One region of the Mesorhizobium sp. WSM1386 genome, then DNA from elsewhere that is predicted to be linked to it. Evidence: predicted binding sites of a transcription regulator. Region 1 holds the regulator's gene; the other holds the start of a gene.
What was found. The regulator PhoB, encoded in region 1, activates phosphate uptake and scavenging genes when phosphate is short. The targets are predictions, from matches to a motif close to TGTCATNNANCTGTCAT.
Positions count from the first base shown of each region.

Region 2: AC0NIH_RS02345 (DUF1045 domain-containing protein) is a predicted target of PhoB. The motif match lies at 3,128-3,144, and genes of this name have one in related genera.

Region 1 covers NZ_CM148373.1:1,410,938-1,417,346, forward strand. Annotated here, with positions in the region: gene pstB (phosphate ABC transporter ATP-binding protein PstB) at 1-379, shown strand, start outside; gene phoU (phosphate signaling complex protein PhoU) at 403-1,110, shown strand; gene phoB (phosphate regulon transcriptional regulator PhoB) at 1,127-1,816, shown strand; gene AC0NIH_RS06925 (ROK family protein) at 2,135-3,379, opposite strand; gene xylF (D-xylose ABC transporter substrate-binding protein) at 3,649-4,689, shown strand; gene AC0NIH_RS06935 (sugar ABC transporter permease) at 4,833-6,149, shown strand; gene AC0NIH_RS06940 (ATP-binding cassette domain-containing protein) at 6,165-6,409, shown strand, end outside.
Region 2 covers NZ_CM148373.1:499,086-505,494, reverse strand. Annotated here, with positions in the region: gene AC0NIH_RS02360 (COG4280 domain-containing protein) at 1-315, opposite strand, end outside; gene phnN (phosphonate metabolism protein/1,5-bisphosphokinase (PRPP-forming) PhnN) at 574-1,203, opposite strand; gene AC0NIH_RS02350 (alpha-D-ribose 1-methylphosphonate 5-triphosphate diphosphatase) at 1,200-2,339, opposite strand; gene AC0NIH_RS02345 (DUF1045 domain-containing protein) at 2,381-3,088, opposite strand; gene iolB (5-deoxy-glucuronate isomerase) at 3,242-4,054, opposite strand; gene AC0NIH_RS02335 (DUF3329 domain-containing protein) at 4,377-4,595, opposite strand; gene iolE (myo-inosose-2 dehydratase) at 4,638-5,555, opposite strand; gene iolD (3D-(3,5/4)-trihydroxycyclohexane-1,2-dione acylhydrolase (decyclizing)) at 5,638-6,409, opposite strand, start outside.

The DNA.
Region 1 (6,409 bases):
GGCGCTGAAGCGCGCGGCACTCTGGACCGAGGTCAAGGACAAGCTCAATGCCAGCGGCCTCAGCCTTTCGGGCGGCCAGCAGCAGCGGCTCTGCATTGCCCGTACCGTGGCGGTGAAGCCGGAAGTCATCCTGCTCGACGAGCCGGCCTCGGCGCTCGATCCGCTGTCGACCGCCAAGATCGAGGAACTGATCGACGAATTGCAGGCCGACTACACGATCGTCATCGTCACCCACAACATGCAGCAGGCGGCGCGCGTGTCGAAGCAGACGGCCTTCATGTATCTGGGCGAACTGGTCGAGTTCGACAAGACGGAGAAGATCTTCACGTCGCCCCGCGAAAAGCGCACGCAGGACTACATCACCGGCCGCTTCGGCTGATCACGCATACGAGGACCAGGATCATGGCCGAACACACGGTTGCAGCCTTCGACGAAGATCTCGGACAGATCAGCAGGCTGATCAGCGACATGGGCGACCTCGCCGGCTCGATGGTCGGCGGTGCCACCAAGGCGCTGCTGAACTCCGACAATGCGCTCGCCCAACGCGTCGTCTCCGATGACGCGATCATGGACGCGCGCCAGCGCGAGCTGGACGACCGCGCCATCACGCTGATCGCCAAGCGCCAGCCGATGGCCGACGATCTGCGCCACGTCGTCGGCTCGATCCGCATGGCCGGCGATCTCGAACGCATCGGCGACCTTGCCAAGAACATCGCCAAGCGCGTCGGCACGGTCGGGCTCTCCGCCACGCCGCGCGACCTGTCGCACTCCATCGACGCGATGGCGCAGCTGGTGCTGATCCAGGTTCAAGGTGTCATCGAGGAATATGCGGCGCGCGATGCCGCCGCACTGGCCAAGCTGCGCGCCGACGACGAGCGTATCGACGTCAAATACACTTCGGTGTTCCGAGAACTGCTGACCTACATGATGGAAGATCCGCGCAACATCACCGCCTGCACGCATCTTCTGTTCTGTGCCAAGAACCTCGAACGCATCGGCGACCACGTGACCAATATCGCCGAGAATGCGTATTATGTGCTGACCGGCACGCAGCTGCCCGCCAATCGCCCGAAGCAGGACGAAACCGCGATGTCGGCGCCGGCGGCATAGCAGGGGTGACCAGCCGATGATCGCGCCACGCATCATGGTGGTGGAGGATGAGGAGCCGCTAGGGGTGCTGCTCCGCTACAATCTGGAATCGGAAGGCTACCAGGTCGAGGTGGTGACGCGCGGCGACGAGGCGGAGATCCGCCTGCAGGAGAACGTGCCCGACCTTCTGGTGCTCGACTGGATGGTGCCGGCGGTGTCCGGCATCGAACTCTGCCGGCGCCTGCGGATGCGGCCCGAGACCGAGCGGCTGCCGATCATCATGCTGACCGCGCGGGGCGAGGAGAGCGACCGCGTGCGCGGCCTGTCGACCGGCGCCGACGACTATCTGGTCAAGCCGTTCTCGACGCCGGAATTCATGGCACGCGTCAAGGCGCTGCTGCGCCGCGCCAAACCTGAAGTGCTGTCCAGCGTGCTCAAGGTCGGCGATATCGTGCTCGACCGCGAATCGCACCGCGTCTACCGCAAAAAGAGCGAGATCCGGCTCGGACCGACCGAGTTCCGCCTGCTCGAATTCATGATGCGCCATCCCGGCCGCGTGTTCTCGCGCAGCCAGTTGCTCGACAATGTCTGGGGCGAGACGATCTACATCGACGAGCGCACCGTCGACGTGCATGTCGGGCGGCTGCGCAAGGCGGTCAACAATGGCCGCATGCCGGATGTGATCCGCACGATTCGTGGGGCGGGCTACGCGATCCGGGAAGATTAGGTTCTTCGGCGCGGAAGGTTAGACAGTCGGATTTCGTGCTTAAGCCGGATCGCTTTACCTTGGCGATTCGCGAAAACGTCCATTGCTTCGTCCTCCACGGGCGGAGCAAGGAGCGAAGCGACGCGGCGTAGACCCGAGGATCCATGCCGCGACTTCGAAGCGTTGCCTCGGTGCGGAATTCTGCTCCGCTGCACTCCGTGGCCAAGGTCGCGGCATGGATCCCAGGGTCTCCGCGACGGAGCTTCGCTCCTGCTCCGCCCAGGGATGACGAAGTCGTGAGGCTTTGTCCAACCCACGGGTGTTACGATGGCTTCGATTTCACGCCACGTTCTTCCCAGCGGCGCCCCCTCTCGCCTGCGCGCCTGGCGCGAAAATTTCCTGGTCGACGAAGGTCAGAGCGCGCATGGCGCAGCCTTCGCGGATCAGCGGCAGTTCGTTCGGCTCGGTGTCGAAGGAGATCGATTCCGAGTGCTGGCCACCGGCGGTCCGGGCAATCGCCTCGCGCAAGGCCGGCTCGATCAGGTCGAAGGCGGCGGCGCTGACGCCGACCATGGCGACGGGGGCGGGATCGATTAGCGCGAACAGGCTGCCCAGGCCATAGCCGAGCGCCTCGCCGGCCTTGCGATAGGCCTGGCGCTCCGGGCCGTCCTTGTCGCGCGCCGAGGCCGCCAGCGTCCGCATGTCGGCGTCGCTGACGTCGACCGGTTCGGTGTCCTCGCCAAGCTGCCTCGCATTGCGCCAGATAGCATAGTTGCCGGCATAGGCCTCGACGCAGCCGCGCCGTCCGCAGCGGCAGAGCGCGCCGCCCGGCCGGTGGATCATGTGGCCGAACTCGCCGCCCGAGGAGTGGGTGCCGGTGAACAGTTCGCCCTTCAGCACCAGGCCCATGCCGATGCCATGCGACAACAGGATGGCGATGAAGTCGTCGCGGTAGCGCTCGGGATCGCGCCAGCGCAGCGCCACCGCCATCATGTTGCAGTCGTTTTCCATGGTGGCGGGGATGCCGAACTCGGCTTCGAATATGTCGGCGAAGGCGATGTCGGTCTGCGGCGTGATCGGCGACCACAGCATGGCGCGCGCCTCGGTGTCGGTGATGCCCTGGATGGCCAGTGCGATGCGGGCGACGCTGCGGACGTCGACGTCGGGATCGTCGATGCGGCGCCGCACGATGGCAACGCATTCGCCGATCAGCGCCTCGCGCGACATGGTCAGCGTGTCCAGCCGGCGCTGTTCCTCCGATATCACCTGGCCGGCATAGTCGATGACGGCGACCGACAGGAAATTCAGCGACAGCACCACGGTCATCACCGCCGCCGCCTCCGGGTTGAGTGTGAGGCCGACCTGCGGTCGGCCGCGTTTCAGCGACCCGGCCTCGCTCGGCTTGCCCTCGGTCAGGACGCCTTCGCCGATCAGGTCGGAGGAGATCGCCGAGATGGTCGAGTGGCTGAGACCGGTGGTGGCGGCGATCTCGGTGCGCGAAGGCTGACCGGCACGGCGCACGGCCGAGATCACCATGGCGCGGTTGCGCCGGCGCAGATCGTCGTGGCGGATTCCGACCGACATGTTTCCCACATCCTCCCGGTCGCCGCGGCCTTTCGTGCCTCCCGAAGGCCGCCAGCGAAGCCGCCAAATACTGGCAGAAGCGCCGCACGCTGTCATTATTTATTCCGGAGCTCGAAAAAAAGTCCGAGGCACCTCAAAATCCATCAGAATCATTGTTGACAGTGTTCCGGCGATGGACCAGTGTTTTTTCGAGGCTCGAAAAAATAGGGCCTTTGTGCCGGCCTTAGGGTCAGTTTGGTCGCGCCATACGCGGCGCAGGGAGGAATATCATGAAGAAATTCACAGCCGCCATCCTGGCGGGTGTCGCCATGTCGCTGACGCTTGCGTCGGTCGCGCAGGCGAAGGACAAGGTCATCGGTGTTTCCTGGTCCAACTTCCAGGAAGAGCGCTGGAAGACCGACGAGGCCGCGATGAAAAAAGCGATCGAGGCCGCCGGCGACAAGTACATTTCCGCCGACGCGCAGTCCAATCCCGGCAAGCAACTCACCGATGTCGAAAGCCTGATCTCGCAAGGCGCCAATTCGCTGATCATCCTGGCGCAGGACGCCTCGGCCATCGGCCCGGCGGTGCAGAAGGCATTGGACGAAGGCATTCCGGTCGTCGGTTATGATCGCCTGATCGAGAACAAGGACGTCTTCTACCTGACCTTCGACAACAAGGAAGTCGGCCGCTTGCAGGCCAGCGCGGTGTTCAAGGCCAAGCCGGAAGGCAACTACGTCTTCATCAAGGGCTCGGGTGCCGATCCGAATGCCGACTTCCTGTTCTCGGGCTCGATGGAAGTGCTCAAGGAAGCCATCGACAACGGCAAGATCAAGAATGTCGGCGAAGCCTATACGGACGGCTGGCTGCCCGCCAACGCCCAGAAGAACATGGAACAGTTCCTGACCGCCAACGACAACAAGGTCGACGCGGTGGTCGCGGCCAATGACGGCACCGCAGGCGGCGTCGTCGCGGCGCTGACGGCGCAAGGCCTTTCCGGCACCGTGCCGGTGTCCGGCCAGGACGGCGACCATGCGGCACTCAACCGCATCGCGCTCGGCACCCAGACCGTGTCGGTGTGGAAGGACGCGCGCGAGCTCGGCAAGAATGCCGCCGAGATCGCCTCGCAGCTGGCCGACGGCAAGAAGATGGCCGACATCGCCGGTGCGAAGGACTTCACGACGCCTGGCGGCAACACCGTCAAGTCGCTGTTCCTGACACCGGTTGCGATCACCAAGGACAATCTCAACGTGGTCATCGACGCCGGCTGGATCAAGAAGGACGAGGTCTGCGCGGGCGTCGCCGCTGGCAGCGTCGCGGCCTGCAACTGATCTCGAAGACGTCAGACAATGAAACGCCGCGGCTGCCAGGCCGCGGCGTTTTTTCAAGAAGATTTGTGTTTCCGCCGCTGGCGGGTAACTTCCAGGCTCTATTCCGGCATCCGCGCCAGACGGCAAGCCGGCGGGAGGATTTCATGACCGACACGACCTCAAATGCACCGGCCGACACCGCGCGGGCATCGGAACTTGGCGCGGTCGCCCGGTTTCTGAAGGCAACCGAACTCGACACACGCATGCTTGGCATGGTCGGTGCGCTGCTGGTCATCTGGATCGGCATTCACATCCTGTCGGGCGGACTGTTCCTGACGCCGCGCAATCTCTGGAACCTGTCGGTGCAGACGTCCTCGGTCGCGATCATGGCGACTGGCATGGTGCTGGTCATCGTCATGCGCAACATCGACCTTTCGGTTGGCTCCGTCGAAGGTGTGATCGGCATGATCATGGGCGTGGCGCAAGCCGAATCCCTCATTCGCGTCATCGGCTTCCAGCTTGGAAATCCCTGGCTCTGGATCATTGCACTGGCCGCCGGCGTGGTGCTCGGTCTCCTGATCGGCGCATTCCAGGGCTTCGTCATCGCCTACCTCGAAGTTCCGGCCTTTATCGTGACACTGGGCGGCCTGCTGGTCTGGCGCGGCATGGCATGGCTCATCACCAACGGGCGCACGGTCGCGCCACTCGACGCCACATTCCAGCTGATGGGGGGCGGACCGAGGGGCTCGATCGGCGCCACCGCCAGCTGGATCATCGGCGCCGTTGCTTGCGCGGCTGTCGCTTTCGCGCTGCTCAACGGTCGGTCGCAGCGCAAACGGTTCAACTTTCCGCTGCGTCCGGTCTGGGCGGAAACCTTTCTCGGCGTAGTCGCCTGCGCCGCCATCCTTTGCGCGGTGTGGATCGCCAATTCCTATCCGTGGCCAATCGGCATCGTACGCCAGTACGCACAGCAGAACGGCATCGCCATTCCTGAAAATGGACTGTTCATCGCCCACGGCATTGCCATACCGGTGCTGATGGCGGTCGCGGTCGGCATCGTCATGACGTTCATCACCAAGCGCACCCGTTTCGGCCGCTACGTCTTTGCCATCGGCGGCAATCCGGAGGCCGCCAATCTCGCCGGCATCAACACCCGCTGGGTTACGATGAAAGTGTTCATGATCATGGGTGTGCTGGCCGCGATCAGCGCGGCGATCTCGTCGGCCCGTCTTAACGCGTCGACCAATGCGCTGGGCACGCTGGACGAGCTTTTGGTGATTGCCGCCGCCGTGATCGGCGGCACCTCGCTTGCCGGCGGCTCCGGAACGGTGCTCGGCGCCATGCTCGGTGCGCTGCTGATGCAGTCGTTGCAGTCCGGCATGGTGCTGCTCGGCATCGACTCACCGCTGCAGAGCATCGTTGTCGGCGCCGTGCTCGTCGTCGCGGTCTGGCTCGATACCGTCTACCGCAAGCGGGTCTAGGGAAGGAGAACCATCATGGCCGACAACACCGCTCCCGCATCTGCTCCCGCCGGCACGTCGCTGGTCGATATGCGCAACATCTCGATCGCCTTTGGCGGCATCCGTGCCGTCGACGACGCCTCGATCGATCTTTTCCCCGGCGAGGTCGTGGCGCTGCTCGGCCACAACGGCGCGGGCAAGTCGACCCTGATCAAGATCCTGTCCGGCGCCTACAAGCGCGATGTCGGCCAGATCTTCGTCAATGGCGAGGAAGCGGCGAT
Region 2 (6,409 bases), 910 kb from region 1:
TGCTTCCTCGTCATGCAGGGCGATGACGCCGACACTGCGCAGGATGGCCTTCCGCAGCCAGCGCATGCCGAACAGGATCAAGAGTACCCCAACGGCGAATTGCAGCGCGGTGGTCGGCACCAGCGCCAGCAACGGGCCAAACGCCAGTACCAGCGCCGCCAGCACCGCCAGGGCCAGCGCGGCACCCGTCAGCGACGGGCGCCAACCGCGCGCCACTCCGACCGCAAGCACGATGGTGAAAGCCTCGACGACCTCGACGACGGACGCGAGAAACGCCGCGGTGACCGTCGAGAGGATGGGCGTCAGTGTTTGCATGAGAGGCTTCCTGTATCGTCTCGGTCGAGCATGATCTTTTTTGCCGTTCGTTTCCACCTTCGGAAGGGCAGTTCAGATCACTATGCGGTCAGCACCACGCAATGCTTCGATGGCAGCAAAAGCAAGCGAGGCGCTAGCCGGCGGAGCTTCGTCCAGTCGAGCCGCACACGCCGCGGCTGCAGGAGGGCAGGTCCTACCTCCTTGTTCGGCGCAATTCTGATTGGAAACCGTTTCACACTTTCCTGGATCTGCTCTTGATCAGATCAGGCCCGACATGTCGGAAAAGGCCATGGCCTTGCGCAACAATTCGGCGAAGCGTTCGCCGGCGACTTCGCGCGCGCCGCTGTTGTCGATCGAGGTGACGCCAGGACCGGACAGGGTGACATTGGCGCTGCGTGCCAGCCGCGCCAGCACTTCCCCGCGCGACTCGCGGCCGCGCATCGCCAGCCGCTCGGCCAGCACATCCGGCGATGCGGTGATTTCGACGATGGCCAGGTTGGCGTAGCGTTCGCGCAACACCGGAATGACCGCGCGCGACACGTTGGCCACTGCGACGTGGCCGTTGGCCACCGACCAGTCGACATCGGCCGGCAGGCCGTAGCGCAGGCCATGCGCCTCCCAGGAGATGGCGAAGGCGCCATCGGCCTCGGCTTCGACGAAGGCGGCGTCGGCCAGCGTGTCGTGATCCTCGCTCGCCGCATCGCTCGGCCTGGTGATGACGCGGCGGACGAACTCCAGCCGGGTCTCGTCGGTGAACAGCGCGCGGGCGTAGCCGATCACCGTGTCCTTGCCGGCGCCGCTTGGGCCGACGATAGCGACGAAAACGCCATGGCGGATCGGAAACGTTTCCGCGGACAGTTCACGCTCGATCAAGGCCGACACCATCATGCAACACGCAGTCCCTGCCGCCAGACGGTGCGCACCACCGGGACATGGTCGTCGACGCGCACGCGCACCAGGTCGGCGCGTCGGCCCTGCTCGATGATGCCGCGGTCATTGAGGCCAACCGCTTCGGCCGGGTTCTTCGAAACCATGGCGACCGCCTGCGGCAGCGAAATGCCTTCGACCATGTCGCCGAGGAAGAAGGCGGACTGGATCAGGCTGAAGGGAATATAGTCGGATGACAAGATGTCGAGCAGGCCGTCGCTGGCCAGCGTTCGCGCCGAGACATTGCCCGAATGCGAGGCGCCGCGCATGACGTTGGGCGCACCCATCAGCACGCCCAGGCCTGCGGCCTTCGAAGCGCGTGCCGCTTCCTCGGTGGTCGGGAACTCGGCGACGCGCACGCCCTGTTCGATCGCCTCGCCGACGTGGCCAATGGTGGCATCGTCATGGCTGGCCAGCACGATGCCGCGCTCCTGGCAGGCGGCGGCGATGTGCACCCGGTTCGGCCTCGAATTGAGCGCCGACTCGCCCATTCGCTTCTCGCAGAACTTCTGGAAGTCGCGGTCGGTCAGCTTCAGCTTGCGCTGGTAATAATAGGCGTAGGTTTCCAGATTGACGAACTGGCGCTGTCCCGGCGCATGGTCCATCAGCGATGCCAGCTTGACCCGCTCGTCGCCGTCGAAATTGGCGAAGGCCTGCAAGCAGTCTGGCGCCGAAACCTCACAGCGCAGATGCAGGAAATGATCGGCGCGCAGACGATCCTGCGCGACGCTGTCCTCGATTGCATCGGCCAGCTTGCGGATATCGGCCAAGGTAAGATCGGCGTCCTCGTCCATGCCGACGCGCAAGGCGTCGAGCACGGTGGTGATGCCGGCCGTCGCCACCTGCGCGTCATGGGCAAGCACAGCCGCGATCGGATTCCAGCGCACCTTCGGCCTTGGTGCGTAATGGCCCTCGAGATGATCGGTATGCAGTTCGACCAGCCCAGGAATGACATAGTCGCCGCCCATGTCCTCGCCGGTCCGGCTGCTACCTGCATCGACGTCGGCGATAAACCCGTCGCGCAGCACCAGCGAGCCCTCGACGATCTCGTCGGCAAGCACGATGCGGGCATTGGAAAGAACGGTCTCGGCGGTCATTTCAGGCAATCCTTGGTTCTTCCTGTCGGAATTGTTTCGGTTCAGGCGGTCTTTCTGGCCGGGCGGCGCCCAAGCGCGTGATGGGAAAGCACCATGAACGGTGCTCCCGGCTCGAGTTCGACGAACAGCGTCAGCGCATCCACCAGCACCGGCTGCGAAAGCACCTCCGCGAACAGGCTGTCGATTGCTGCACGCAGACGTGGGCTTTCCTGTGGCCCGGCCCGGCCGGACAGCGTCATGTGGAAGCGGAAGGTCTCGAAGACATAAGGGTAACCCCACTGGCACAGGTTGCGAAACTCGGCCGGCTTCAGCGAATCCGGGCTGCGCCGCTCGATCTCGGCCTCGGTCAGCGGCGCGCGGAACCGGTCGAAATCGCGCACCACGTCATCGGCGAAACGGTTGAGCGGCGGCAGCGGCCCTTCCGGCACGAGCGCGAAAAAACTGTCGATCTGGCTGACGACGAGACGCGGGATCGTCACCACCGGCGTTGCTTCGGCAAAATGGTCGAGTGCCGCGCGCAGCGAGGCCTCGGTCTCGTTGGCCGCCAGGCGGAAGGGCGCCTTCAGCGTCGCGTGGAAGCCGTAGCGGCGCGCCGAAGCGGTGTGAAAGGCGACTTCCGCCGCCGACAGGTCGGCCACCGCCTCGACCGGCTTCGTCGCGGCGCCGAACGGGTCGCGGCCCAGCCAGTTGGCTGCGATCCGCGCCAGCGGTTCGTCCTGCCGGGGGGTGAAATAAATGGCATAACGCATGAAAAATCCTCGTCAGTCTCGCTGCCATAGGTGATTTCCATGACGGATTGACGAAGCTTTGAAGGGTTTTCGATGGCAAATCGACCCCTGTCGGTCCTTAGCCGACGATTTTTCCGAGCTGGACCAGTGGCTTCGGCCGAAAACCCGGAAGGCTCAGGCCTTCATCAACCATTCGTGCTCGGGCGCATTGTGGAATTTCCACGTCCGCTTCGGCCCGGCCATGACGTTGAGATAGTAGAGGTCATAGCCATGGCAGGCGGCGCAGGGATGATAGCCCTCGGGCACCAGCACGACATCGCCGTCCTCGATCGCCATCGCCTCGTCGAGCGCGCGATGGCCGCTCTTGTCGGCGTCGGTATAGACGCGCTGGAAGGCAAAGCCCTGCGGCGGGTTGAGGCGATGGTAATAGGTTTCCTCGAGATAGGATTCGGCAGGCAGATTGTCCTGGTCATGCTTGTGCGGCGGATAGCTCGACGTGTGGCCGCCCGGCGTGATCACCTCGACCACCAGCAGCGAGTCCGCTGGCTGGCCTTCCGGCAGGATGTTGGTGACGTAGCGCGTGTTGGTGCCCTTGCCGCGCACCTCCTGACCGAGATCGTCGGGTCCGATAACCCGGACCGGCAAACCGCCGCCAAGGCCCGGTGCCGAGCAGACGGCGAGTTCCAGCTCGGTTCCCGCGGTCACCGACCAGTCCGATCCCTGCGGCACATAGACCGACCATGGCTTGCCTTCGAAGGGCGACATGCGTTCGCCGAGCAGGCCGAGATCCTTGCCGCCGGCTTTCGCCTTGCCCTTGCCGGTGACGAACACCAGGCAGATTTCGCGGTCGTCAGTCTTTCCGGAAGCCGTTTCGCCCGGCTTCAGCCGATGCAGGTCGAAACCGACATAGGTCCAGCCGGCGCTTTCCGGCGTCACATGAGCGACGCGGCCATGGCCCTTGTCGGCTTTGACGAGCAGCTTCGACATTTTTTGTCTCCTATTCCGTTGGCTTGAAGGCTCCGGGAAGCCAAGCCGTCTGTTTGAAAGGGCCATCGCAAATCTTCAGCGGCGCCCGTCCGACTTCGTCATCCTAGAGCGTAGCAGGAGCGAAGCTCCGTCGCGGAGACCCTAGGATCCATGCCGTTACCTCGGCCGAAGGGCACAGCGGAGCGGAATTCTGCACCGTCACACCAGCCTCAAAGTCATGGCATGGATCCTAGGGTCTGCGCTGCGTCGCTGCGCTCCTTGCTCCGCCCTAGGATGACGAAGTTAGAAGCACTGCAAGCCAATCGCCAACGCATGCGATCAGTTACTCCTTCGGTTCGGCCTCGGCCGGCGCATTGCTCTCATCGACCGGCTTGTAGAGGTAGAAAAACTGCCAGACGCCGTAGCCGGCGAAACCCAGCGCGATGATGCCCCAGAACGGGGTGCCGGTGGCGAACTCGATGATCGACCAGATGACGCAGACCGCGACGACGGCGACACGACGCCACAAGGGCCGGAAAAAGGGGTGCTCGGAATCTTTCATCGCGCCAATCTACAGCAACCTGCCTCGCCGTGAACCCTCGCATCAGGCATTCGGGAAACCCTGGGTTTCGACCGTGTAGCCGGCTGATGTCATCACGCGCATCAATTCCTTGTGGCCAACCTCAGCCATCTTGAGCGGCGGGTTCTTCTTCGGGTCCTGCTCGGCCTCGACCACGAACCAGCCCTCATAGCCATGGTCGGCGAAGCGCTGCACGATGGCGCCGAAGTCCAGCGAACCGTCGCCCGGCACGGTGAAGGCGCCGAGCGCCACCGCGTCGAGGAAGGATCGCTTGGTGCGATCGAGCTTTTCGATCACCCCCATGCGCACATCCTTCACATGCACGTGGCTGATGCGCTTGTGGTGGTTGTCGATGGCGCGCAGCACGTCGCCGCCGGCAAAGGCCAGATGTCCGGCATCGAGCAGCAGCGGAATGCCTTCGCCGGAATGGCGCATGAAGGCATCGAGCTCCGGCTCGGTCTCGACCACGGCCGCCATGTGGTGGTGATAGGACAGCGGCATGCCTTGCCCGGCGCACCATTCGCCGAAAGCGGTCAGGCGCTTGGCATAGGCCTTCATCTCATCGTCCGAGAGTTTCGGCTTGGTGGCCAGCGGCTTGGAACGGTCGCCCTGGATCGAGCGGCCGACCTCGCCATAGACGATGCAAGGCGCGTTGACCGCCTTGAACAGATCGATCATCGGCTGGATGCGATCCTGGTTCTTCGCCATCTCTTCGTCGACCAGCGTGCCCGAAAACCAGCCGCCGCACAGCGTCACATCGGCCGCCTTGAGGATCGGCAGCATGACAGCGGGGTCGTTGGGAAAACGCCGGCCCATCTCCATGCCGGTGAAGCCGGCCGAACGCGACTGGCGCAGGCATTCTTCCAGCGACACGTCATCGCTGAGTTCGGCAAGATCGTCATTCCACCACGCAATGGGGGACATGCCCAGTTTGGCTTTCAAGTTCTAGCTCCGGTTCTTCTTCACCCTCCCCCCTGTGGGGAGGGTCGCTGCGCAGCAGCGGGGTGGGGGGGCGGCGCCGATATCAATCGCCAACGCTCTGCATCTGCCGCTTTTCGTCATAGGCCTTGCGTGCCGCGTTGACCTGGGGACGCGCGGACACTTCCGGCACCGCCACATCCCACCAATGGCCGCCGGCATCGGTGGAGACAAGCGGGTCGGTGTCGATGACCAGCACCGTGGTGCGGTCGTTTGTCTTGGCCTTTTGCAGCGCGTTTTCCAGCCCGGCGATCGACGGCACTTTCTCGGCGATCGCGCCCAGGCTCGTCGCGTGAGCGGCGAAGTCGATGTCGGGCAGGATCTCGTGGCGCGAGTCCTTCAGCAGGTTGTTGAAGTTGGCGCCGCCGGTCGCCATCTGCAGCCGGTTGATGCAGCCATAACCCCTGTTGTCGAGCACCACGATGGTGAGCTTCAAACCGAGCATAACCGATGTGGCGATTTCGGAATTCATCATGAGGTAGGAGCCGTCGCCGACCATGACGACGACCTCCCGGTCGGGCTTGGCCATCTTGGCGCCGAGCCCGCCGGCAATCTCGTAGCCCATGGTCGAGAAGCCATATTCGCCATGGTACGAGCCGGGCGCTCCCGCCTGCCAGAGTTTATGCAGTTCACCCGGCAGGCCGCCCGACGCGTTCAGCAAAATCACGCCTGACCCCATTGAACGCTGTACGGCGCCGATCACCTGCGCATCCGAGGGGAAGGCGGCGTTGGTCGACGCCGTCACCTTGGAGGCGTCAACCTGCCAGGCCTTCTTGCCGGCAGCGGAATTGTCGGTCCACGCGGAAGGCGCTTTCCAG